DNA from 4 places in the Sanguibacter sp. HDW7 genome. Region 4 is predicted to be linked to each of the others. Evidence: predicted binding sites of a transcription regulator. Region 4 holds the regulator's gene; each other region holds the start of a gene.
The links. The regulator LexA, encoded in region 4, represses DNA repair genes until DNA is damaged. The targets are predictions, from matches to a motif close to TCGAACANNTGTTCGA.
Positions count from the first base shown of each region.

Region 1: a site for LexA is predicted at 3,842-3,857, ahead of G7063_RS10045 (HNH endonuclease signature motif containing protein). Genes of this name have one in related genera too.
Region 2: a site for LexA is predicted at 3,730-3,745, ahead of G7063_RS07605 (HNH endonuclease signature motif containing protein). Genes of this name have one in related genera too.
Region 3: a site for LexA is predicted at 3,362-3,377, ahead of G7063_RS05860 (HNH endonuclease signature motif containing protein). Genes of this name have one in related genera too.

Region 1 covers NZ_CP049862.1:2,178,571-2,184,155, forward strand. The annotation lists gene G7063_RS10040 (RNA helicase) at 1-1,931, shown strand, start outside; gene G7063_RS10045 (HNH endonuclease signature motif containing protein) at 1,940-3,745, opposite strand; gene ybaK (Cys-tRNA(Pro) deacylase) at 3,945-4,439, shown strand; gene G7063_RS10055 (YccF domain-containing protein) at 4,451-4,837, opposite strand; gene G7063_RS10060 (DUF2079 domain-containing protein) at 4,896-5,585, opposite strand, start outside.
Region 2 covers NZ_CP049862.1:1,628,871-1,634,455, forward strand. The annotation lists gene G7063_RS07580 (ScyD/ScyE family protein) at 1-774, shown strand, start outside; gene G7063_RS07585 (DUF805 domain-containing protein) at 863-1,078, opposite strand; gene G7063_RS07590 (FMN reductase) at 1,152-1,772, opposite strand; gene G7063_RS07595 (MarR family winged helix-turn-helix transcriptional regulator) at 1,769-2,272, opposite strand; gene G7063_RS07600 (LLM class flavin-dependent oxidoreductase) at 2,269-3,417, opposite strand; gene G7063_RS07605 (HNH endonuclease signature motif containing protein) at 3,875-5,585, shown strand, end outside.
Region 3 covers NZ_CP049862.1:1,250,696-1,256,280, reverse strand. The annotation lists gene ileS (isoleucine--tRNA ligase) at 1-1,149, opposite strand, end outside; gene G7063_RS05875 (hypothetical protein) at 1,433-1,588, opposite strand; gene G7063_RS15250 (SDR family NAD(P)-dependent oxidoreductase) at 1,890-2,639, opposite strand; partial or broken gene G7063_RS15245 (low molecular weight phosphatase family protein) at 2,859-3,236, opposite strand; gene G7063_RS05860 (HNH endonuclease signature motif containing protein) at 3,391-5,585, shown strand, end outside.
Region 4 covers NZ_CP049862.1:1,365,580-1,371,164, reverse strand. The annotation lists gene G7063_RS06405 (AAA family ATPase) at 1-1,308, shown strand, start outside; gene serA (phosphoglycerate dehydrogenase) at 1,375-2,571, shown strand; gene G7063_RS06395 (DUF5302 domain-containing protein) at 2,676-2,852, opposite strand; gene nrdR (transcriptional regulator NrdR) at 2,948-3,448, opposite strand; gene G7063_RS06385 (LysM peptidoglycan-binding domain-containing protein) at 3,531-3,899, opposite strand; gene lexA (transcriptional repressor LexA) at 4,097-4,831, shown strand; gene G7063_RS06375 (L-lactate dehydrogenase) at 4,915-5,585, opposite strand, start outside.

The DNA.
Region 1 (5,585 bases), 810 kb from region 4:
TCGAGCCGCTCGGGGAGGTCGTCGAGGACCTCGTCCACACGCACCGCGCGCCCGTGTACATCGTCCACTTCACGCAGAAGGACGCGGTCGACCGCGCGCAGGCGCTGCTCAGCATGAACGTCGCGACGCGCGAGGAGAAGGCCGCGATCGCCGACGAGCTCGGCGACTTCCGCTTCTCGTCGGGCTTCGGCCGCGTCCTGTCAAAGTTCCTCCGGCACGGTGTCGGAGTCCACCACGCCGGCATGCTGCCCAAGTACCGGCGCGTCGTCGAACGCCTCACGCAGCGCGGGCTGCTCAAGGTCGTGTGCGGCACCGACACCCTCGGCGTCGGCATCAACGTGCCGATCCGCACGGTGCTGTTCACGTCGCTCGTCAAGTACGACGGCGAGCGCATGCGCCACCTCACGGCGCGCGAGTTCCACCAGATCGCGGGCCGCGCGGGGCGCGCCGGGTACGACACCGTAGGCGACGTGCTCGTCATGGCGCCCGAGCACGTCATCGAGAACCGCAAGCTCGTGCAGAAGGCCGGCGACGACCCGAAGAAGCTCAAGAAGCTCGTCCGCAAGAAGGCGCCCGAGGGCTCCGTCAACTGGACCGACAAGACCTTCGAGCGGCTGCGCGACTCCGACCCCGAGGCCCTCACGAGCCACTTCACCGTCAACCACGCGATGGTCCTCAACGTCCTCGCGCGCGGTGAGCACGGCGAGGACCCGGTCGGCGCGATGCGCCACCTGCTCACCGCCAACCACGACAACGAGACCGCGAAGGCCAAGCACGTGCGGCAGGTCTTCCGCATCTACCGCTCCCTGCGGCAGGCCGGCATCGTCGAGAAGATCCGCGTGCGCGGCGACGACGGTGTCGAGCGGCCCGGCGTGCGCATGGTCGTCGACCTGCCGCGCGACTTCGCGCTCAACCAGCCGCTGTCGCCGTTCGCGCTCGCCGCGCAGGAGCTGCTCGACGTCGAGAGCCCGACGCACGCGCTCGACGTCGTCTCGGTGCTCGAGTCGACGCTCGACGACCCCCGCCAGGTGCTCTACGCGCAGGAGCGAGCCGCGCGCGGCGAGGCGATCGGGGCGCTCAAGGCCGAGGGCTACGGGTACGACGAACGCATGGCGATGCTCGAGGACGTCACCTGGCCGCGACCGCTCGAGGATCTGCTCGCGCCCGCGTTCGAGTCGTACAAGCGCGGCAACCCGTGGGTGTCCGACCAGGAGCTGCGGCCCAAGGCCGTCGTGAGGGACATGGTCGAGCGCGCGTCGACGTTCACCGAGTACGTCTCGCGGTACCAGCTCGACCGCACCGAGGGCGTCCTGCTGCGCTACCTCGCCGACGCGTACCGCGCGATGCGGCAGACGGTCGCGACCGAGCACCGCACCGAGGAGGTCGAGGAGCTCACCGAGTGGCTCGGCGAGCTCGTCAAGGGCACCGACTCGAGCCTGCTCGACGAGTGGGAGCGGCTCGCGAACCCGGTCGACGACGACGCGGACACGCTCCTGGGTGACGGGCCGCTCTCCGGGACGGGCGAGAGCGCCCCCGTGCGACCGGTCACCGGGTCGCTCCGGGCGTTCCGCGTGCTCGTGCGCAACGCGATGTTCCGTCGGGTCGAGCTCGCGTCGCGCGAGGCGTACACGACGCTCGGGGCGCTCGACGGCGGCGACGGGTGGGACGCCGACGCGTGGGCCGACGCGCTCGACCCGATGTTCGAGGAGTACGGCGACGACGCGATCGGCATCACGGCGGCGGCCCGCTCGCCGCGTCTCGTCGAGATCACCGAGCAGGTCGACGGTGACGCGCGGCGCTGGGCCGTGCGGCAGGTGCTCGACGACCCGGACGGCGAGCGGGCGTGGCACATCCGCGCCGTCGTCGACCTCGACGCGAGCGACGAGGCGGGCGAGGTCGTCCTCCACGTCACCGAGGTCGGCAGCCTGTAGGTCGCGCGCTAGTCGCCTGGGTCGCCACTGCTGCTCTCCCGTCCACTCGCACTCTCCTCTCCCCTGGCACCGGCCCGTCCCCGCACGCGCCTCACGGGGACCGAGCCGGCGGGTGGTTCACCGAGCCGGTCGTAGCCGCCGGGCTCCGAGAACGTCCACCGGCCACGCCACGCCATCGCGATGCGTTCGCGGTCGACGTGCCGGTGGTGGAACCAGCACAGGAGCGCGGCATTGTCGGTCGAGGTCGCACCGCCGTCGGCCCAGTGGACCCGAGCGTGGTGGATCTCGGAGATCTGCACCGGCGCCTTGCAGCCCGGCCACACGCAGCCCTGGTCACGGGCGATGACGGCCTTGCGGCGCGCTGAGGTGAAGGTCCGCTGGGTCCTGCCGACGTCGAGCACCTCGGAGTCCGGGCCGAACACGACCCGCGTCACCGCGCAGTCCGCCGCGATCCTCTCGAGGATCTGTCGCGGTACGGGGCCTGAGCCGTCGATCCACGTCGGTCCCGGGCTGAGGAGCTCGGCGACGAGGTCGTCGGCCGGACCCGGCACCGTTCGGCGTTGCGAGCGGAACGCTCGTCGCGGCGCGTCGCCACGCCCGACTGCGTCGTGCTGTTCGGCACCGTCAGCTCGTTCGGCACCATCACCTTGACCGGCACCGTCGCATCGTCCAGCAGGGTCACCTCGTCCGGCAGAGCCACCTCGTCCGGCGCCATCGCCGCCCCCGTCGCTCCCCGCCAGCTCGATGAAGTCACGCCACGGGACGAGGACCGTCATGTGCGGGCGGACGCCGGCTCCTGCCCCGCCGGACTCACCTCGCTCGAGGAACGAGCGTGCGACGCCCGCGAGCGCGATCGCCCGCCGCTGCGTCGGTCGCAGCCCGTCGTCCTTCGACGGCACACCGTTCGCGGCATCGAGCGCTGTCCGCAGCACCTGTCCGTTTTCCTCGGTGAGGAACCCGGACAGGTGGTAGCCCCCGAGCGTGAGCGAGAGATCGAGGTGCTCTCGTTCCTGCGCACGGCTGTAGCCGCGGTCGTCGGACTCAGGGTCGGCGACGTGCGCGAAGCGTCGTGCCGCCTTGCCGAGGTCACGCAGGTCGAAACGTTTGGCGACGCCGAGCATCGCCTGCTCTCCCGTGATCGACGCACGTTCGCACGTGCACGCTCCGAGGTCCGCCGTGCAGCCGGGTGCGTGCCCGGGAGCGTTCCAGGAGCTGACATCCTCACCGTCGATGACTCGACCACCGGGGACGGTGCCGTCGGGGACGGGACCACCAGGGACGGGGCAGTCAGATACAGGGCCGTTGGCCCGACGCGTCTGAAGGTGCGCGCGTGCCAGCTCGACGCACCGCGCGTCCGAGGTGGGCAGGGTGCGGCTGAGTACCTCGACCTGCGACGCGGAGAGGCGCCCGGCCCGCGCGGACCGCAGGGTCGCGGGAAGATGGTCGCGCAGTCGCTCGGCCGCGAGCACCTCACGCCGCGCCAGAGTCAGCGAGCGCTTCTCGTGCCACGCGACCCAGTACGGGAAGCTGCGCACCGTGTCTGTTCGCCACAGCCCGTCGGCCTCGACGCGGCCGAGCCACGCGAGCCGCTGCGCCCCGAGCCGGTCGATGACCGCCGCCGTCCGCCGGGAGGCCTCAGCCGCGAGCGACGCAGCACCAGAGTCCGGGTCGTTCGACGCGATGAGCACAGCAAGGCGCTCGAGCAGAGCGATCTGGCCGAGGAGATCCGCCGGCAGCGCGAGGAACTTGTCACGGAGGCCCATAGCGCCCTCGAACGGCGCGACGACAGGCGCGCCACGGTCCACAAGGTCCATCGCCGTCACCTCCGTCAGCGCCGCATGATGCGCCCAGTCGTCTCGTCGCGTGTCGGATCACGCCATGCCCCGACCTGCGGGAACACCTCCAGAATATCGAACAGACGTACGAGGCGCGCGGCGCGGGCAGCTTCTCACCCCGGCCTCACCCGGACCCGACAACTTGCCGCTGCCGCGCACCGCGCGGTAGACCTGCGCCGTGGCGAAGAAGAAGACCCCGGCCGGAACCCCTGCGCTCGTCGCGCTCGAGCGCGCCGGCATCCCGCACACGGTGCACGCGTACGTGCACGACCCGACGACGGACCTCGGCTACGGGCTCGAGGCCGCGGCGGCGATCGGAGTGCCGCCCGAGCAGGTCTTCAAGACGCTCCTCGCGGTCGCCGACGGCACGCTCGTCGTCGGCGTCGTCCCCGTCGACGGGCGGCTCGACCTCAAGGCCCTCGCCCGCGCGGTGGGCGCGAAGAAGGCAGACATGGCAGACCCGGCCGCGGCGGAGCGCGCGACCGGCTACGTCGTCGGCGGCATCTCCCCTCTCGGGCAGAAGCAGCGGCTGCGCGCGGTCGTCGACGCGTCGGCGCTCGACCACGCGACGATCTACGTCTCCGCGGGTCGGCGCGGGCTCGACGTCGGGCTCGCCCCCACCGACCTCGTGACGCTCATGGGTGCCACGACCGCAGCGCTCAGCCGCGACTGAGACCCCAACAGCTACGCGAACGCCTGGTCCGTCGGGACGATCTCGGCGCCGAGGGGCAGCAGCGACACGGGCACGAGCTTGAAGTTCGCGATGCCCATCGGGATGCCGATGATCGTCACGCAGAGTGCGACGCCCGTCGTGATGTGCCCGATCGCGAGCCAGATGCCCGCGACGATCAGCCACACGATGTTGCCGAGCGTCGACATGACCTGCGTCCCGGGCTTGCGCACGACGGTCCGGCCGAAGGGCCACAGCGCGTAGGACGCGATGCGGAACGACGCAATGCCCCACGGGATCGTCACGATGAGCACGCAGCAGATGATGCCGGCGACGGCGTAGCCGACGGCGAGCCAGAAGCCGGCGAAGACGAGCCAGATGATGTTGAGAAGCGTGCGCATGCGCCCATCCTAGGGAGGTCGCCTACCGCTGCGTCAGGTCCAGGGGCAGGCCCGCCCGTCACCCGATCCGTCGCGCGACCGCGAACCCACCCTCGTCGAACGACACCTCGTACACCCCGCCGAAGCGCGAGGCCGCGTAGCGGGCGACGTCGTCGGGCGGGTTGCCGCCCCAGCCGGACCACGTGCGGATCGCGACGTAGTCGGGCTGGACGGGGGACTCGGTGCCGATCCAGTAGACGGTGCGGTCCGACGTGAGGTGGACGATGAGCCCGAGGTCGCTCGCGACGCTCGCGCCCGCGGGGATCGAGGCGAGCGCCCGCTCCCCCGCGGCGACGTGCGAGCCACGCTCGTACGTCGCCGGGTCGACGAGGTCGGCGAACGGGAACCGCGGCACGAGCAGCGCGGCGACGACGACCGTGAGCGCGGGCACCGCCCGCGCGTACCCCCGCGCCGCGGCGCGCGACGACCTGCGCAGCAGCCGCGTCCCGTCGACCGTCGCCGCGAAGACGATCGGCATGAGGATGAGCGAGTAGTGCCAGGTCGAGCCCCAGTAGTACTCGGTCGAGCCGGCGTACCGCCAGAGCATCGTCGGGACGATCATGAGCAGCAGCGGCGAGCGCAGCGCGACGAACGCGGTGACGACGAGCAGGAGGAGGATCGTCTCGATCTTCACCTCGGGCGACAGAAGGTTGGTGAAGATCCGCCACACTCCGTCGACGAGCCCTGCGAGGCCCTGCGGGGCACCGGT
Region 2 (5,585 bases), 260 kb from region 4:
CCCCGGGACGCGACGACGTTCGAGCCGTCCGCCTCGACGTTGTGGCGCACGGACCGCAAGGGCCGCACGACGAAGGTGGCCGACGTCCTCGCGTTCGAGAAGAAGCACAACCCTGACGCGAAGAACACGTACGGCTTCATCGGGCTCGACGCGGGCTGCGCCGCCAGCCTCCCGCCCGAGCTCCAGAAGCACGGCGGGATCATCGACGTTCACCCGTACCAGTCGGTCACGCACGCGGGCAGGCTCTTCGTCGCCGACGCGGGCGCGAACGCGATCTTCTCGGTCGATCACCGTGGCAAGATCCGCACGGTCGCGGTGCTCCCGCCCGTGAAGGTCAAGGTGACCGCAGAGATGGCCGCAGGTCTCGGCATGCCGGACTGCGTCGTCGGCGCGAAGTTCGCGCTCGACCCGGTGCCGACGGACGTCGAGGTCGGCCCGCGCGGCATGCTCTACGTCTCGACGCTCCCGGGCGGCCCGGAGGACGGTTCGCTCGGCGCGCTCGGCGGCGTGTGGAAGGTCGACCCCCGCACGGGGAAGGTCTCGCAGGTCGCGTCCGGCTTCCTCGGCGCGACGAACCTCGCCGTCGCCCGCGGCGGCGATGTCTACGTCACCGAGATGTTCGGCGGCAAGGTGACGAAGCTCCCCAGGTGGGGCAAGCGCACGACCGTGCTCGAGACCGCGATGCCTGTCGCGGCAGAGATGCGTGGGCAGTCGCTCTACGTGCTCTCCGACCCGTTCGCGACAGGACTCCTGCAGCGGCTGCGAGTGAGGTGATGCAGCGCGTCACCGCGTGAGCGCAGCTCGCGGACGACGACGGCGGCGGTCCCGGGTTCCCGGGGCCGCCGCCGTCCTCTTCTGTTCGTCAGTCCCTGCGGACGCCGAGCGCGAGGCCCACGGCGAGGCACGAGCCGAGCAGCCCGCCCGAGAAGAGCAGCGCGCTGTGCTGAGCGATGGCCTCGCCCATGGCCCAGAAGCCCAGCACGAAGATCGCCATGACGACGACGAAGATGAGGGCGTTCACGGCGACCGGACGGTCGTCCATGTGCGCCTCGGTGGGCTCGGTGTTGAACGTGTCCATCGCTCCTCCAACGGCTCTGGGTGGCGCGTGCGCGCCCTGGTCCGAGACTACCCGGGTTCGGTGCGCGGGACGCTCAGCGTCCGAGCTGCTCGGCGAAGGGGACGACGTCGGCGAAGATGTCGTCGTCCTGGGCCCCCGCGTACGCCGCGACCTTGGCGCCGAGCTCGCGCCCCGCCTTGTCGATCCGGGCCTGGAGCTTGCCGGCGGTGTCGTACGCCGAGCCGGTCGCGCCCCAGTCGTCGGTCGCCGCGAAGACGGCGGTGCCGACGACGTCGGCGTGCAGGTAGGAGAACAGCGGACGCAGCGCGTGCTCGAGGGCGAGCGAGTGCCGCGGCGTGCCTGCGGTCGCACCGAGGAGCACGGGCACGTCGGTGAGCGCCTTGGGGTCGACGACGTCGAAGAACGACTTGAAGAGCCCCGAGTACGACCCGGAGAAGATCGGCGAGACGAGCACGAGGCCGTCGGCCGTGCGGACGCGCTCGAGGACGTCCCCGAGGCGCGGCGACGGGAAGCCCGTGAGCATCATGTCGGTGATGTCGTGCGCCAGGTCGCGCAGCTCGACCGTCTCGGTCTCGACCTGCTGGCCGCGGGCGACGAGCTCGTCGGCGGCCGCGGTGACGAGCCGGTCGGCGAGCAGCCGGGTGGACGAGGGCTGGGAGAGGCCGCCGCTCACGGCGACGAGTCGGCGGGTCATGAGAGGTCCTCCTGCGAGGTGCTGGTGGCGGGGGTGCTGGCGGGGGCGGGGTCGACGTGCGCGCGCAGGACGCCGCAGAGACGCTCGAGCTCGGCGAGCTCGGAGGTGTCGAGCGAACCTGTGATCGCGCGGTCGATCGAGGCGACGTGGCGACGTCCGACGCGCTTCTGGGTCGCGCGTCCTTCCTCGGTGAGCACGACGCGCGTGCCGCGGAGGTCGTCGATGACGGCGTGCCGCTCGACGAGACCGCGGGCGACGAGCCGGTCGACGAGGCGCGACAAGGACGGCTGCGAGAGGAGCACCTCACGGTTGAGCTCCTTGAGCCGGAGGCCGTCGGCGCTGCAGCGCGAGAGCGTGAAGAGCACGTCGTACTCCTTCATGCTCACCTCGTCCCAGACGTCGTCGGCCTCGAGGCGGCGGACGACGGCGACCTGGGCGCGGAAGAGTGCCTCCCACGCCTCGGCCGTCGACGTCGCCCGCCGTCGCGTCGTCGTCGTCATCGTGCGTCCGTGGTCGGCGAGGCGCCCGTGACGTCGTCGGCGTCCGCGTAGACGGTCGAGTCGTGGCCGCCGCCGGCGGCGGCGACACGGCTCGCGTGCGTCGGGGCGTCCGGCACGTCGGCCGGACGGCCGGCGGCGAGCTCCTTGCGGAGGACGGGCACGACCTCTTCGCCGAGCAGGTCGAGCTGCTCGAGGACGGTCTTGAGCGGGAGTCCTGCGTGGTCGATGAGGAAGAGCTGGCGCTGGTAGTCGCCGACGTGGTCGCGCATCGCGGCGTAGCGGTCGATGACCTCCTGCGGCGAGCCGATCGTCAGTGGCGTCTGCTCCGAGAAGTCCTCCATCGAGGGGCCGTGGCCGTAGACGGGGGCGTTGTCGAAGTAGGGCCGGAACTCACGCTTGGCGTCCTGGGAGCTCTTGCGCATGAAGACCTGGCCGCCGAGGCCGACGATCGCCTGGTGCGCCTTGCCGTGGCCGTAGTGCTCGAAGCGGCGGCGGTAGAGCGCGACCATCTGCTTGGTGTGGCTCATGGGCCAGAAGATGTTGTTGTGGAAGAAGCCGTCGCCGTAGTAGGCGGCCTGCTCGGCGATCTCGGGAGTGCGGATCGAGCCGTGCCAGACGAACGGCGCGACACCGTCGAGCGGGCGGGGGACGGACGTGAAGCCCTGGAGCGGGGTGCGGAAGCGTCCCTTCCAGTCGACGACGTCGTTGGTCCACAGCTCGCGGAGCAGCGCGTAGTTCTCGACGGCGAGCTCGACGCCCTGGCGGATGTCCTTGCCGAACCAGGGGTAGACGGGGCCCGTGTTCCCGCGGCCCATCATGAGGTCCATACGGCCGTCGGAGAGGTGCTGGAGGAGCGCGTAGTCCTCGGCGAGGCGGACGGGGTCGTTCGTCGTGATGAGGGTCGTCGACGTCGACAGGAGGATGCGCTCGGTCTGCGCCGCGACGTGGGCGAGGAGGACGGTGGGGTTGGCGGGCGCGGCGAACGGCGGGTTGTGGTGCTCGCCGGTTGCGAAGACGTCGAGGCCGACCTCTTCTGCCTTCTTGGCGATCGCGACCGTCGCCTTGATGCGCTCGTGCTCGGTGGGGGTGCGGCCGGTCGTGGGGTCGGTCGTCACGTCGCCGACGGTGAAGATCCCGAACTGCATCATGGTGTCCTCCTGGGTGCGGCCTGTCGGGCCGGTCGAAAGTTCATGCATCTGCATCTACTTTAGCCTTCAACTATGACGGGTGTCGATGTGTTCCCGCGGGGGAGTGGTGTACGTCACCTGGGGCGGGGCGGGGCCTCGGCTTCTGCGGTTCAGGTCCGGCCGTTGGGGTGGGTGGCGCTTGGCGGCGACGCGCAAGCCGGCGCGGCGCAGGGTGGCGCCACGCAAGACTGCGCCCCGCAAGTTGGTGGCGCACGCCTCGTTGGGGGTATCGCTGCCGAACGTCCACAGGTTGCCCGCCCGCCGAGCGATTCGAATGTCCGTTCGATAGAATGAGAACATGAGCCGCAAACCTCGCTCCCGCCGCCCGCGCCCGTCGCGGTCCGCGGCGCGCCCTGAGCGGGCAGGTTCGGCGCGGTCCGCGGTGCGGCCGGAACCGGCAGGGACGGCATGGCCTGTGGTGCGCCCTGGGTCTGCAGGTTCGGCGCGGCCACACGAGGCTCTCGGATCTCGTGAACGCTGGATCGCCGAGCACGACCGCCTGCTCGAGGCAAAGGCGGCCGCGCTCGCGACGCTCGGCCAGGCCGAGATGATGGAGCGGACTGCCGCGGCCCTCCGGACGCACGCCCTGGCGATCCTCGACAGGCTCGCTGTCGACGAGGTCGAGCACACCGCGGAGCTCACGGGGGCCGCTGCGAGCACCCGTGAGCACGAGCTCGCGCGGCGTTCGCTCGTCGCCGAGGTCGCCACGATGACGACTCAGCCCGAGGCGAGGGTGAGCGGACACTGGTCCCGTGCGGTGACCTGCATGCGGGAGCAGCCGCAGACGGCCGACGCTCTGCTCGCCGCCGAGATCGGGGCCGAGCACGCGAAGGTCCTCGTCGACGAGCTCGAGTGCGTGAGCGCGCGGGTGCGCGAGCACCTGCTGCCGGGGGCGATCGAGAAGGCGCAGACGTGCACGCCTGCGGCGTTGCGACGTTGGATCGTGCGCGCTCGGGAGAGCGTCGACCCGGAGAGCATCGAGCGGCGCCATCGGAGGGCCCGTGCAGGGCGCAACGTCCAGCTCTCGCTCGGCCGCGAAGGGATGGCGACCCTTTCCGCGCATCTGCCCGAGGTCACTGCCGCCGCGATCTACAACCGCTGCACCGACGCGGCCCTCGCGACCCGTGGTGGCGACGACCCCCGGACGCTCAGCCAGCTGCGTGCTGATGCGTTCGCCGCGTACTGCCTCTCCGAGTCGCCCGTGCTCGACGACCTCGTGGTTCGCACGGATGCGCAGCAGGGGACGCTCAGTCTTGGTCCCGATCATCGCCGTGACCTCGACCGTGACTCCGGCAGCGAACCCGACCTCGACCGTGACTCCGGCAGCAAACCCGGCAGCGAACCCGACACCGGCCGCGACTGCAACCGCGACCCCGACAGCAACCCCGTCGGCAACCGCGACCCCGATCGTGGCCGCGACCGCAGCCGCGGGGCGGCCACTCCTCCACCTGACGGGGAGCGTGGGGGTCCACCGCAGTATGCGCTCACCGGACCTTTGACGGTGGGTCGAACGCCGTCGGGCGCCTCCTTCGACGACCGGCGCCTCGACGCTGCGGCGTCGGAGTCGCTCGCCGAGGATGATGCGCTCGTCGCGTCGAGCGCGTGCGACGTCGACATCTGGGGGATCCGTCCCACTGTGATGATCGCGGTCCCGATCGAGGCCGTGCTGCCGGACGAGCTCCGGGAGTCTCGAGTCGGGACGGTCGCCGGCGAACACGTTCCACTAGGCCGCTCGGCGCGGGAGGACGCGGCCAACGCGAGTGCGGCGCGTGAGCGGGGCGAGCGTGAGACCCGGGCGCACGAGCATGGGGCGCAGGTCGTCGGCGGTGGGATGCTCGATGCCGCGACGGCGCGGGAGCTCGTCGCTGCGGCTCCGTCGCTGCGCAGGCTTCTCACGGACAGGGACACGGGCGTCGTGCTCGACGTGTCACGCACGACGTATGCGGTCCCCGCCGACCTCACGGCGTTCCTCCGCCTGCGCGACGAGACCTGTCGGTTCCCCGGCTGTCGTCGGCGTGCCGAACGCTGCGACATCGACCACGTCGAGGCCTGGGCCGAGGGCGGGACGACGCGCGCCCCGAACCTCGCGCATCTCTGCCGTCACCACCATCGGCTCAAGCACGCGA
Region 3 (5,585 bases), 110 kb from region 4:
GCCGACATAGTCGGGCACGAGGGCCGTGAAGCAGCCGCGCGCGTCGATCGGCACGACGGGCACGATGCCGGCCGCGTCGCACGCGTCCTTGTCGTCCTCGCCGAACGCCGGGGCGAGGTGCACGAGACCCGTGCCGTCCTCGGTCGAGACCCAGTCCGCCGCGAGCACCTGGTGCGCGGCAGGGTTCTCGGCGTCGTCCGCGAAGTACGCGAACGGCGGCGTGTAGCGGCGCCCGGCAAGCTCAGCGCCCGTGAGGGTGCGCAGGACGGCCGCCTGCGGGTCGTCGCCCAGGCCGAGCTCCGCGGCGTACGCGCCCAGGCGCGCCGCGCCGAGCAGCACCTCCTGGCCAGTGACGACCGAGCCCTCGCCCGCACGCACGACGACGTACTCGACGTCCGGCCCCACCGCGAGCGCCAGGTTCGACGGCAAGGTCCACGGCGTCGTCGTCCAGATGAGCGCAAGCTCGCCCGACTCGAGCCGCACACCCACCGTGAGCGCCGGGTCCTGACGCGACTGGTACACGTCGTCGTCCATGCGCAGCTCGTGGTTCGACAGCGGCGTCTCGTCGCGCCAGCAGTACGGCAGCACCCGGTAGCCCTCGTACGCAAGGCCCTTGTCGTGCAGGCTCTTGAACGCCCACAGGACCGACTCCATGTACGTGACGTCGAGCGTCTTGTAGTCATTGTCGAAGTCCACCCAGCGCGCCTGGCGCGTGACGTACTCCTGCCACTCCTTCGTGTACCGGAGCACGGACGTGCGGCACGCCTCGTTGAACGCCGCGATGCCCATGGCCTCGATCTCGGACTTGTCCGTGATCCCCAGCACGCGCTCGGCCTCGAGCTCCGCCGGCAGACCGTGCGTGTCCCAGCCGAACCGGCGCTCCACACGGCGGCCACGCATCGTCATGTAGCGCGGCACGACGTCCTTCGCGTAGCCCGTGAGCAGGTGGCCGTAGTGCGGCAGACCGTTCGCGAAGGGCGGGCCGTCGTAGAAGACGAACTCGTTGTCGCCGTCCGTGCCCGCGGGACGCTGGTCGATCGACGCCTGGAACGTGCCGTCGGCGTCCCAGTACGCGAGGACGTCGCGCTCGAGGGAGGGAAGATCCGGGCTCGCCGGGACGGCGGAGTCGCGGTGGAGGGGGTACGCCATGACTAGCTCCTGCGGGTGGTCGCGTGCTGCTGCAAAGTGCTGCAGGGACGACGTCACCGCCGCGGTACCACCCCGCTTGACCCCACCTCGCTCCGAGGAGCGCGGCACGGACCGCTCGACCGGCTGTCACGGGCCGTCCCCGTCCGGCTCTACTGAGACTCCCAAAGGAGTCCGTTCTTCCGGAGGCTCGCCGGTGATGGCCGGGTCGACGCCTGTGGGCACCACCTTACCCTCACCCGCCGGCGACGTGCCGAGGGGATCGCGCCGCGGGCGGTCGCCCGCGTCAGGCTCGGGCAAGCCTGCGTCGCGTGAACGCCTCGATGTCACGAGCGACGAGCTCCTCGACCGTCGCGATCGCGGGGCCGAAGATCGAGCGGACGAGGGCGTCGTCGCGGGTCATGGTCGTGCTGGCAGGGGCGCTCAGGAGAGTCGTGGGCATGGCGGGTCCTCGGATGCGGTGCGGGTGCGGGCTGGGGTCGCGTCGTCAGCGACAGCGACAGCACGCACCGGCGAGGAGCGCCGGGGCCGCCGCGGGCACGACGACGCAGCACATTCGCTGCGTCGGGGTCCCGTGGCTCTGGCTCATGGGCACGAGGATGCCGGAACGCGTCGGGCATGCGAAGCATCGCCGTCGGCGTCCCGGATGGTGAGATCTGGCGCAGGGTAGCGCCCTGGTTCTTTGCATCTGGTCCGGGGCCGTCGGCGCCGGGTCCGGGCCGTCGGTGCCGGTGCCGTCAGGCCTAGTTGCGGGCGACGAGCGTGTTCGACGCCTGCGCGCGCGGCCGGATGATCATCGAGTCGATGTTGACGTGGTGCGGACGCGTGAGCGTCCACACGACGGCGTCGGCGACGTCCGACGCGACGAGCGGTGCGTCGACACCCGCGTAGACGGCGGCGGCCTTCTCCGCGTCGCCGTCGTACCGCACGAGCGAGAACTCCTCCGTCGCGACCATGCCCGGCGCGATCTCGATGACACGCACGGGCTCTCCGACGAGCTCGAGGCGCAGCGTGCTCGCGATGATGCGCTCGGCGTGCTTCGCGGCGACGTAGCCGGCACCGCCGGGGTACGTGTCGTGCGCGGCCGTCGAGGTGAGGACGACGACGTCGCCACGCCCGGACTCGCGCAACGACGGCAGCAGGGCGCGCGTGAGACGCAGCGTGCCGAGAACGTTCGTCTCGTACATCTGACGCCACCGATCGAGGTCGGCATCGGCGACGGAGTCCGTCCCGAGGGCGCCGCCCGCGATGTTGACGACCGCGTTGAGCGGGCCGTCGGCCGTCACGCGCGCGACGGCCGGAGCGACCGAGGCGTCGTCCGTGACGTCGCACGCGATCGCGGTCGCGCCCGTGCGAGCCGCGAGCTCCTCGAGCCGATCGACGCGTCGGGCAAGGGCGAAGACGTCCCAGCCGGCGGCGCGCAGCAACTCGACCGTCGCGAGGCCGATCCCCGAGGACGCACCGGTGACGACGGCCCGCAGGCTCGGCGTCATCGGATGCGTGGCGCGGCGGCGGCCGGCGCGCGTCGGGAGCTTCTCGACGGTGTCCTCGCCGTGCTCGTCGACGTCGTAGGGGTTGATGGGGCGCACCACAGTGGCGTCGGCAGGATCGGCGTCAGGAATGGGCTCGATGTCGTGGGTTGCCACCGTCCCGTCCGTCGCGTCGGCGGACACCGCGGAACCGGACGTCGGACCGCCGAGGAGGCCGCGTACGCGCTCGGCGATCTCGTCGCGGACGAGGCGCATGCGCTCCACCCCTTCGACGCCGCGCTCCGACGGCTCGTCGAGCACCCACCTCACGACCGGGGTGCCGTCGTGCGCCTGGACGTCGGCCTGCTCACCAAGCACGACGACGACGTCGGCCGCCGCGATCATCTCGTCCGTGACCAGCTGCGGGACGTGCTCGGAGATGTCGACCCCGACCTCAGCGAGCGCGGCGACGGACTCGCCGTTGAGCGACTCCCCGGGCGCGGTCCCGGCCGAGACGAAGGTCGCGCCGGGCGCGAACGCACGCGCGAGCCCCTCCGCCATGGGCGACTTGCCGCCGTTGCGGCTGCACACGAACAGGACTGACCCGGGGACCTCGCTCATGACATCCATGGTCGCACCACCCACGGACATCGGTCGCCACGAACGCCTGCCCTGCACCCTCCCGACACCTGACGCGGGGCCTGTGGACAACGATTCTATCCACAGATCTCAGCCTGGAGATGCGATCGAACACACGTTCCATATCGTTGATCACATGACACCGGACCCGCACCCCGAGGAGCGCGAACCCACGCGCTCCGTCGCCCCTGACGGGGCGCTGTTCTCAGGTGCGCCGGGAGCGTTCGTCATGCCCGGCGCCCTGGACAGCGCGAGCGGCAACGACAGCACTGATGGCTTCGACGGCGCTGATGGTAGGGCCGGCAGCAGTGGCAACGGCACCCGCGACTACGGTGGCGGCACTTCACCCAACGTGACGCGGAGCGCCCAGGACGGGCGCGGCGGGAGCCAGGGCGGCTCGGACACCCGTCAACGAGCGGGGACCTCGAGCACCCCGCTCCCTGAGCTCACCTCCCACTCCGACTTCCTCGCGTGGCAGGAGCATCTCGCCGACGCGCACGGCGCAGCCTTGCGCGTCATCGAATCGATCGAGGCGGAGCAGCGTGCGACGTCGGCCCTACGACTGCAGACCATGGCGGTGCTGGCGCACCTCAGCGAGGCCGCTGCCCAGGTGGTGTGGGACCCGGTCGCCGGAAGGTCTCGCGTCCAGACCCGGGCCAGCGAGATCCACGCGGCGCGAAGATCGACGGTCGCCGAGGTCGCGACACGCACCCGTACGGCCGAGGGCCACGTCGTGGCCGAGTGGGACCTGGCACAGCACGTGACGGTTCAGCACCCCCATGCCGTCGACGACCTGGCCGCGGGACTGCTGTCGGCGCAGCACCTCAAGGTCATCGCCGAGGAGAGCGCCGTCGTGCCGGTCGAGCACCGCGAGTCCTTCGGGAAGATGCTCGCGACGCAGGCCCGCAACCGGACTCCCGGCCAACTCCGGGCATGGGCGCGCCGACATCGCGAGCTGGCACAACCCGGGTCGCTCAACCTCCGGCACCGAGCAGCGCGCGCAGGCAGGTACGTGACCCTCGAGCCGGGCAGGGACGGCATGGCGTGGCTGAGCGCGCACCTCTCCGCGGTCGCGGCAGCTGCGGTGTTCGACAGGCTCACGGCCGCAGCAGTGGCCTGCCAAGGACCGGAGGAGTCACGGACCCTGGCGCAGCTGCGGGCCGACGCCCTGGCGGACTACGTGCTCGCCGAGGCGCCGGCCCCAGGACCCGAGGGGTGCACCGCAGTCGCCGAACCTGCGGACGGCATGGCGACGTTCAACGTCAACACCTCGCCGAGGCAGCTCCGCCGAGCCGGTCACCCGCCTTCGGAGGCCGCCGAAGGACCTCCATCGATCCCCGTCGTCCCTTTCGAGGAGTCCGCCCGCGCGGTGCTCGCCCGGACTCCGCTCGAGCGGAAGATCGCGGTCTCCACACACCTCGCCGACGCCGATGACGTCCGCAACGTCATGTCCCGCGCGTGCGACGCAGACATCTTCGGGATCAGGCCTGCGGTCTCGGTGACCGTTCCCCACACCCTTCTGCTCGCTACGGCCTCCACGTCCGAGGCCGATCCGGCTGAGGGCCGATCGCAGGATCCGCGTCCGCGAGAGCCACGTCCTCACGCGGGCAAGACGCTCGAACCGCATTCACACGGCGCGCATCCGCACGACCCACACCTCCACGGCGCGCATCCGCACGACCTGTCGCCGCAGACACCCGAGCGAAGCCCAGCGGCCGACTCCTTGCCGACGGCCGCGCTTCGTCCGACGGCCGAGCTCGTCGGCCACGGTCCCCTCGACGACGACACCGCCCTCGAGCTGCTCGCCGCTGCGCCGTCGCTCCGCCGGATCCTCACCGACCCGCACACAGGCATCGCGCTCGACTTGTCCCGCACGGCCTACGCCACTCCGGCACCGCTCCGGGCGTTCCTCGCGCTGCGTGACGTCACGTGCCGTTTCACCGGGTGTCGTCGGCCTGCGATGCGTTCCGACGTCGACCACGTCCACGACTGGGCCGACGGCGGAGAGTCGAGTGCCGACAACCTCGTGCACCTGTGCCGGGCGCACCACAGGCTCAAGCACACCTCGGGGTGGACGAGCCACGTCCTCACGATCGACGACCTCGCCAAACTGGACCCGGCCGACCACGCGGACTCTCCCGAGCTCGCTGCTGTCGTCGCCAGCGCCAGGGTGGCCGTCACCTCGGTCGTCGACACCAGCCCCTCGGACAGGGGCGAGATCGAGCGCCGGCTCGCTCCATCCGTTGTGCGCTGGACCGATCCGCACGGCCACGTCACCGACACGGTCGCGGAGCTACGTCCCGGGCGCTCCGATGCGGTCGCCGCGCCACC
Region 4 (5,585 bases):
CTCGAAGGGGTCGACCTCGTCATCCGGCGCGACGACGTGCGCGAGGCCGTCGCGCGTGCGCGTCGGACGAACAAGCCCCACAACCTCGCCCGCGTGACGTTCGTCAAGGAGATGCTCTCGCGGCTCGCGTCGCAGTACGGGCGCGCGACGGGCGTCGAGCTCGAGCAGGAGGACCGCCGTATGGTCCTCGACGACCTCCGCGCGCACCGCGACGTCCGCGTGACGCTCAACCTCGCGTGGTTCCCCCTCACGCCGCAGCGCCTCGTCGAGGACCTGTGGACCAAGCCGCACCGGCTCTCCGAGGCCGCTCCGCAGCTCTCCGACGCGCAGCGCGCGGCGCTCGCCCGCGAGCCGGGCGCGCCGTGGACCGTCGCGGACGTCCCGCTGCTCGACGAGGCCGCCGAGCTGCTCGGCGAGGACGACCAGGCCGCGCGCGCCCAGGCGAAGGCCGACGCCGCCGCCCGCGCCCGCGACCTCGAGTACGCGCAGGAGGTCCTGCAGGGCACGGGCGCCGGCGCGCTCGTCTCGGCCGAGGTCCTCGCGGACCGCTTCGCCGCGGGCGGCTCGAACCTCACGACCGCGGAGCGCGCGGCCGCCGACCGCACGTGGACCTACGGGCACGTCGTCGTCGACGAGGCGCAGGAGCTCACGGCCATGGCGTGGCGATCCCTCCTGCGGCGCGTCCCGACGCGCTCGTTGACGATCGTCGGCGACGTCGCCCAGACGTCGGCGGCAGGCGGCGCCCGGGCATGGCGCTCGATGCTCGACGGCCCGCTGCGCGGCGGCTGGCGGCTCGAGGAGCTCACGGTCAACTACCGCACGCCCGCGGTCGTCGCCGACGCCGCGCGCGACGCGGCCGTCGCCGCGAGCCTCCCCGTATCCCCGATGACCTCGGCGCGCGAGGTCGAGGACTCCCTCCACGTGCACTGGTCGACGAACGTCGCCCGGGAGGCCGCGCAGGTCGTCGCGGCCGAGGTGCGGGCCGGGACGACGTCCGACGGGGTCGGGCGCGTCGCCGTCGTCGCCGAGCCCCGTCGGGCTCCGGCGCTCCGCGCCGCGCTGCGCGCCGTCCTGCCCGACGCGGCGCTGCGGGCGGCCCGCGGCGACGACGAGCTCGACGCTCCCGTCTCGGTCGTCGACCCGCGCACGGTCAAGGGCCTCGAGTACGACGTCGTCGTCCTCGTCGAGCCCGACGAGCTCGCGCCGTCGGACCTCTATGTCGCGATGACGCGGCCGACGCAGCGGCTGCACCTCGTCCACTCCCACGACCTCCCACCGCGCATCGCGGACGCCGTCGCGAAGCGCTGAGGAGACGCCCGTTCCATGGTGCGGACCCGGTTTGGACCGGCCACCGGACGGGTCGATACTGGCCCCGTGCCTACCGCCCTTCTCCTCGAGAACCTCCATCCGCTCGCGACCCAGATCCTGCAGTCCCACGGGATCAAGGTCGTCAACCGCACCGGCGCCCTCGACGAGGACGACCTCATCGCAGCACTCGACGGTGTCGACATCCTCGGCATCCGGTCCAAGACGACGGTGACCGCGCGCGTGCTCGAGCACGCACCGCAGCTCAGCGTCATCGGTGCGTTCTGCATCGGGACCAACCAGATCGACCTCGCCGCGGCCGCGACCCGTGGCATCGCGACCTTCAACGCGCCGTTCTCCAACACGCGCTCGGTCGTCGAGATCGCCATCGCCGACATCATCTCGCTCACTCGCCGTCTCACCGTCTTCAACGACGAGATGCACGCGGGCGTGTGGAACAAGTCCGCGACCGGCGCGCACGAGATCCGCGGTCGCACCCTCGGCATCATCGGCTACGGCAACATCGGCACCCAGCTCTCGGTCCTCGCCGAGAACCTCGGCATGTCGGTCGTCTTCTACGACTCCGCCGAGAAGCTCGCGCTCGGCAACGCGCGCCGCATGGAGACGCTCGAGGAGCTGCTCGAGGTCGCCGACATCGTCACGCTCCATGTCGACGGTCGCGCGGGCAACGCCGGCATGTTCACCGCCGAGCACTTCGCCCGCATGAAGCAGGGCTCGCTGTTCCTCAACCTCTCGCGCGGCTTCGTCCCCGACTACGCGGCGCTCCGCGACGAGATCCTCGCGGGCCGCATCGCGGGCGCGGCGGTCGACGTCTTCCCGGTCGAGCCCAAGCGCAAGGGTGACCCGTTCGTCTCCGAGCTCCAGGGCCTGCCGAACGTCATCCTCACCCCGCACACCGGCGGCTCCACCGAGGAGGCGCAGGAGGCGATCGGCCAGTTCGTCGCGACGAAGATCCGTGACTACCTCACGACGGGCTCGACGACCCTCTCGGTCAACCTGCCGAACCTCGCTCTCGAGAACACGGGCGCGAGCCGCGTCGCCTATCTCCATCGGAACGTGCCCGGCGTGCTCGCGAAGGTCAACCAGATCCTCGCCGCGCACGACGTCAACATCGAGGGCCAGCTCCTCGGGACGCGCGGCGACATCGGCTACGTCGTCACCGACGCGGGCTCCGACGTGTCCGCCGACGCGATCGCCGAGCTCACGCAGCTCGACGAGACGGTGCGGCTCCGCGTCCTCGACTAGGACCCGCCTCCCGCGAACGCCACAGGGCCCGCGTTCCCCTCACGGGGAGCGCGGGCCCTGTGGCGTCGCGAGCATCGTGACTGTCGCGACGGACGGTCGTCGGCTCAGCCGGACTTGCGGCGGAACGTCCGCTGCGTGCTGCCGCTCGTCTCGGAACCGTGGACGGCCCCGGTGTTCGCGGCCCGCTCCGCAGTGCGGTCGTTGCCCTTCTTCGCGGCGAGCGCCGCACGGAACTTCTCCTTGACGTCCTCAGGGACGGATCGGTCGTCGTGGTCAGCCATGGGCGCCTCCTTGGGAACGGCCGCGGGTGCGGCACTCCACCTTCTCGCGTCGACAGGCTCGACGCCAACCTTTTGCGCGGCGCGGACGCCCGCCCTCACGCCTCGGGCGCGTCGCTCTCGGCGTCCTGGCCCGCGGGGAGCGTGGCTCCCTCGCGGTCCGCGCGGAGCAGGGTGATCGCGGCCTCGAAGTCCTCGAGCGAGCCGAAGTCCTGATAGACGCTCGCGAAGCGGAGGTAGGCGACGACGTCGAGCTCGCGGAGCGGCCCGAGGATCGCGAGCCCGATCTCGTTGGCGTCGATCTCAGCGCTGCCAGAGCCTCGGATCGACTCCTCGACACGCTGCGCGAGCAGCGCGAGGTCGTCGTCGCTCACGGGACGGCCCTGGCACGCCTTGCGGACGCCCGCGACGACCTTGTCGCGCGAGAAGGGCTCGGTCGCACCGGAGCGCTTGACCACCGTGAGGCTCGAGGTCTCGACCGTCGAGAAGCGCCGGCCGCACTCGGGGCACTGGCGACGGCGCTTGATCGAGAGCCCGTCGTCGGACGTGCGTGAGTCGACGACGCGGGAGTCGGGGTTCCGGCAGAACGGGCAGTGCATGTGCGTCCTCGGGGATGTCACTTCGGGGGGCATCGCGACGATAGGCCCACGCCCCGCGCCACGCAAGGCGGCGCGCCGCTCCTCAGTCTGCGTCGACGACAGGGACGACGAGCTGCTGACCCGCCGCGAGGCTCGAACCCGTGAGGCCGTTGAGCCGTGCGATCTCCTGCAGCGCGTCGCGCACGTCAGCCCCGGGCGCCGTGACGGACGAGGCGATGGCCCACAGCGACTCCCCTGCACCAACCGTACGGACCGTCACCGCCTGCGCCCCCGCAGGGGCGTCGGCCGTCGCCCCGTTCGCGAACACGAGCGCTCCGGAACCGAGGACCGCGGACACGAGCAGACCGAGGACGATGCGTCCACGGCGCGTGATCCGGAGCGGCGCAAGCTCGGGCGCCGGCGCAGCGGCACGGGCAATGCGGGGCGAGGCCGCCAGGCTCATGGTGCTCATCTCGGTGCTCCTCCGTCGGTCGAGGTGAACCTCGAACGCCTGTTCGTCGAACTGCTGTTCTATTTCTAGCAGGGTCCGCCACGGATGTCGAGACACGCTCGAACGGATGTTTGAACCCGCCGGTGTCCTCCCCTAGGCTGACGAAGGACAGCCGACCACGAGCCTCCGACATTCGGGGGTCGACGAGGGAGCAGCACGTGACGCAGACCGCCTCCGGGCCCACCGGGCCCGACCTTCCCGTGACGCGGGCGCTCACGGGACGCCAGCGCGCGGTGCTCGAGTGCATCCGCGCGTCGCTCGACGAGCGTGGCTACCCCCCGACGATGCGCGAGATCGGTCGGTCCGTCGGACTCACGAGCCCGTCGAGCGTCAAGCACCAGCTCGAGGCACTCGAGCGCAAGGGCTATATCCGCCGCGACCCCCACAGCCCGCGCGCGCTCGAGATCGTCCAGGCGGACGACGCCCGCGTCGTCGCCACGTCGGTGCCCTCCCCGGTCGAGCCGGACGCCCGGCCGCGGATCGTCCACGACTCCGCCGCCGAGGACGACTCGCGCCCCACCCCGTCGTACGTCCCGCTCGTCGGCCGCATCGCCGCAGGCGGCCCGATCCTCGCCGAGCAGGTCGTCGAGGACGTCTTCCCCCTGCCCCGCCAGCTCGTCGGCGACGGCGAGCTCTTCATGCTCAAGGTCCAGGGCGACTCGATGATCGACGCGGCGATCTGCGACGGCGACTGGGTCGTCGTCCGGCGTCAGCCCGTCGCCGAGAACGGCGAGATCGTCGCCGCGATGATCGACGGCGAGGCGACGGTCAAGACGTTCAAACGCACGTCCGGCCACGTCTGGCTGCTGCCGCAGAACTCCGCGTACGCGCCCATCCCCGGCGACGGCGCACAGGTCCTCGGCCGCGTCGTCTCGGTGCTGCGCTCCCTGTAGCCCGACCGCACCCGGACAGCGACCACGGCAGCATGACGAAGGCCCCCTCCGCGGAGGGGGCCTTCGTCATGCTGCCGTGGTGCTCAGAATCCGAACTCGCGTGCGACCGCACGCAGGTGGTCCGCCGACGCCTTGAGGCCGTCGTACTCGGCGTCCGACAGCGGCACCTGCAGCTGCTCGTACACGCCGCGACGCCCGACGATCGACGGGACGGACAGGCACACGTCGGAGATCCCGTAGTAGTCCGTGAGGAGCGAGGAGACCGGAAGGACCGAGTGCTCGTTCGTGAGGATCGCCTCGATGATGCGCGTGCCCGCGAGCCCGACCGCGTAGTTCGTCGCGCCCTTGCCCTCGATGATCTTGTACGCCGAGTTGACGACCTCGTCTGCGATGCGCGCGCGGTCGTCGTGCGTGAGCGGTCCGTGGTGCTCCGACTGACGGTTCCACTCGAGGAGCGGCACGCCACCGATCGTCGCGGAGTCCCACAGCGGGATCTCGGTGTCGCCGTGCTCGCCCGCGATGTAGGCGTGGACGTTGCGCACCGCGACGCCGCAGTGCTGCGCGATGAGGAAGCGCAGGCGCGAGGTGTCGAGCACCGTGCCCGAGCCGAACATCTGGCTCGGCGGCAGGCCCGAGATCTTCAACGACGCGTACGTCACGACGTCGACCGGGTTCGTCACCATGATGTAGACGGCGTTCGGCGCGGCCTCGACGAGCCCCGGGAGGATCTTCTTCATGAGGTCGATCGTCGCGC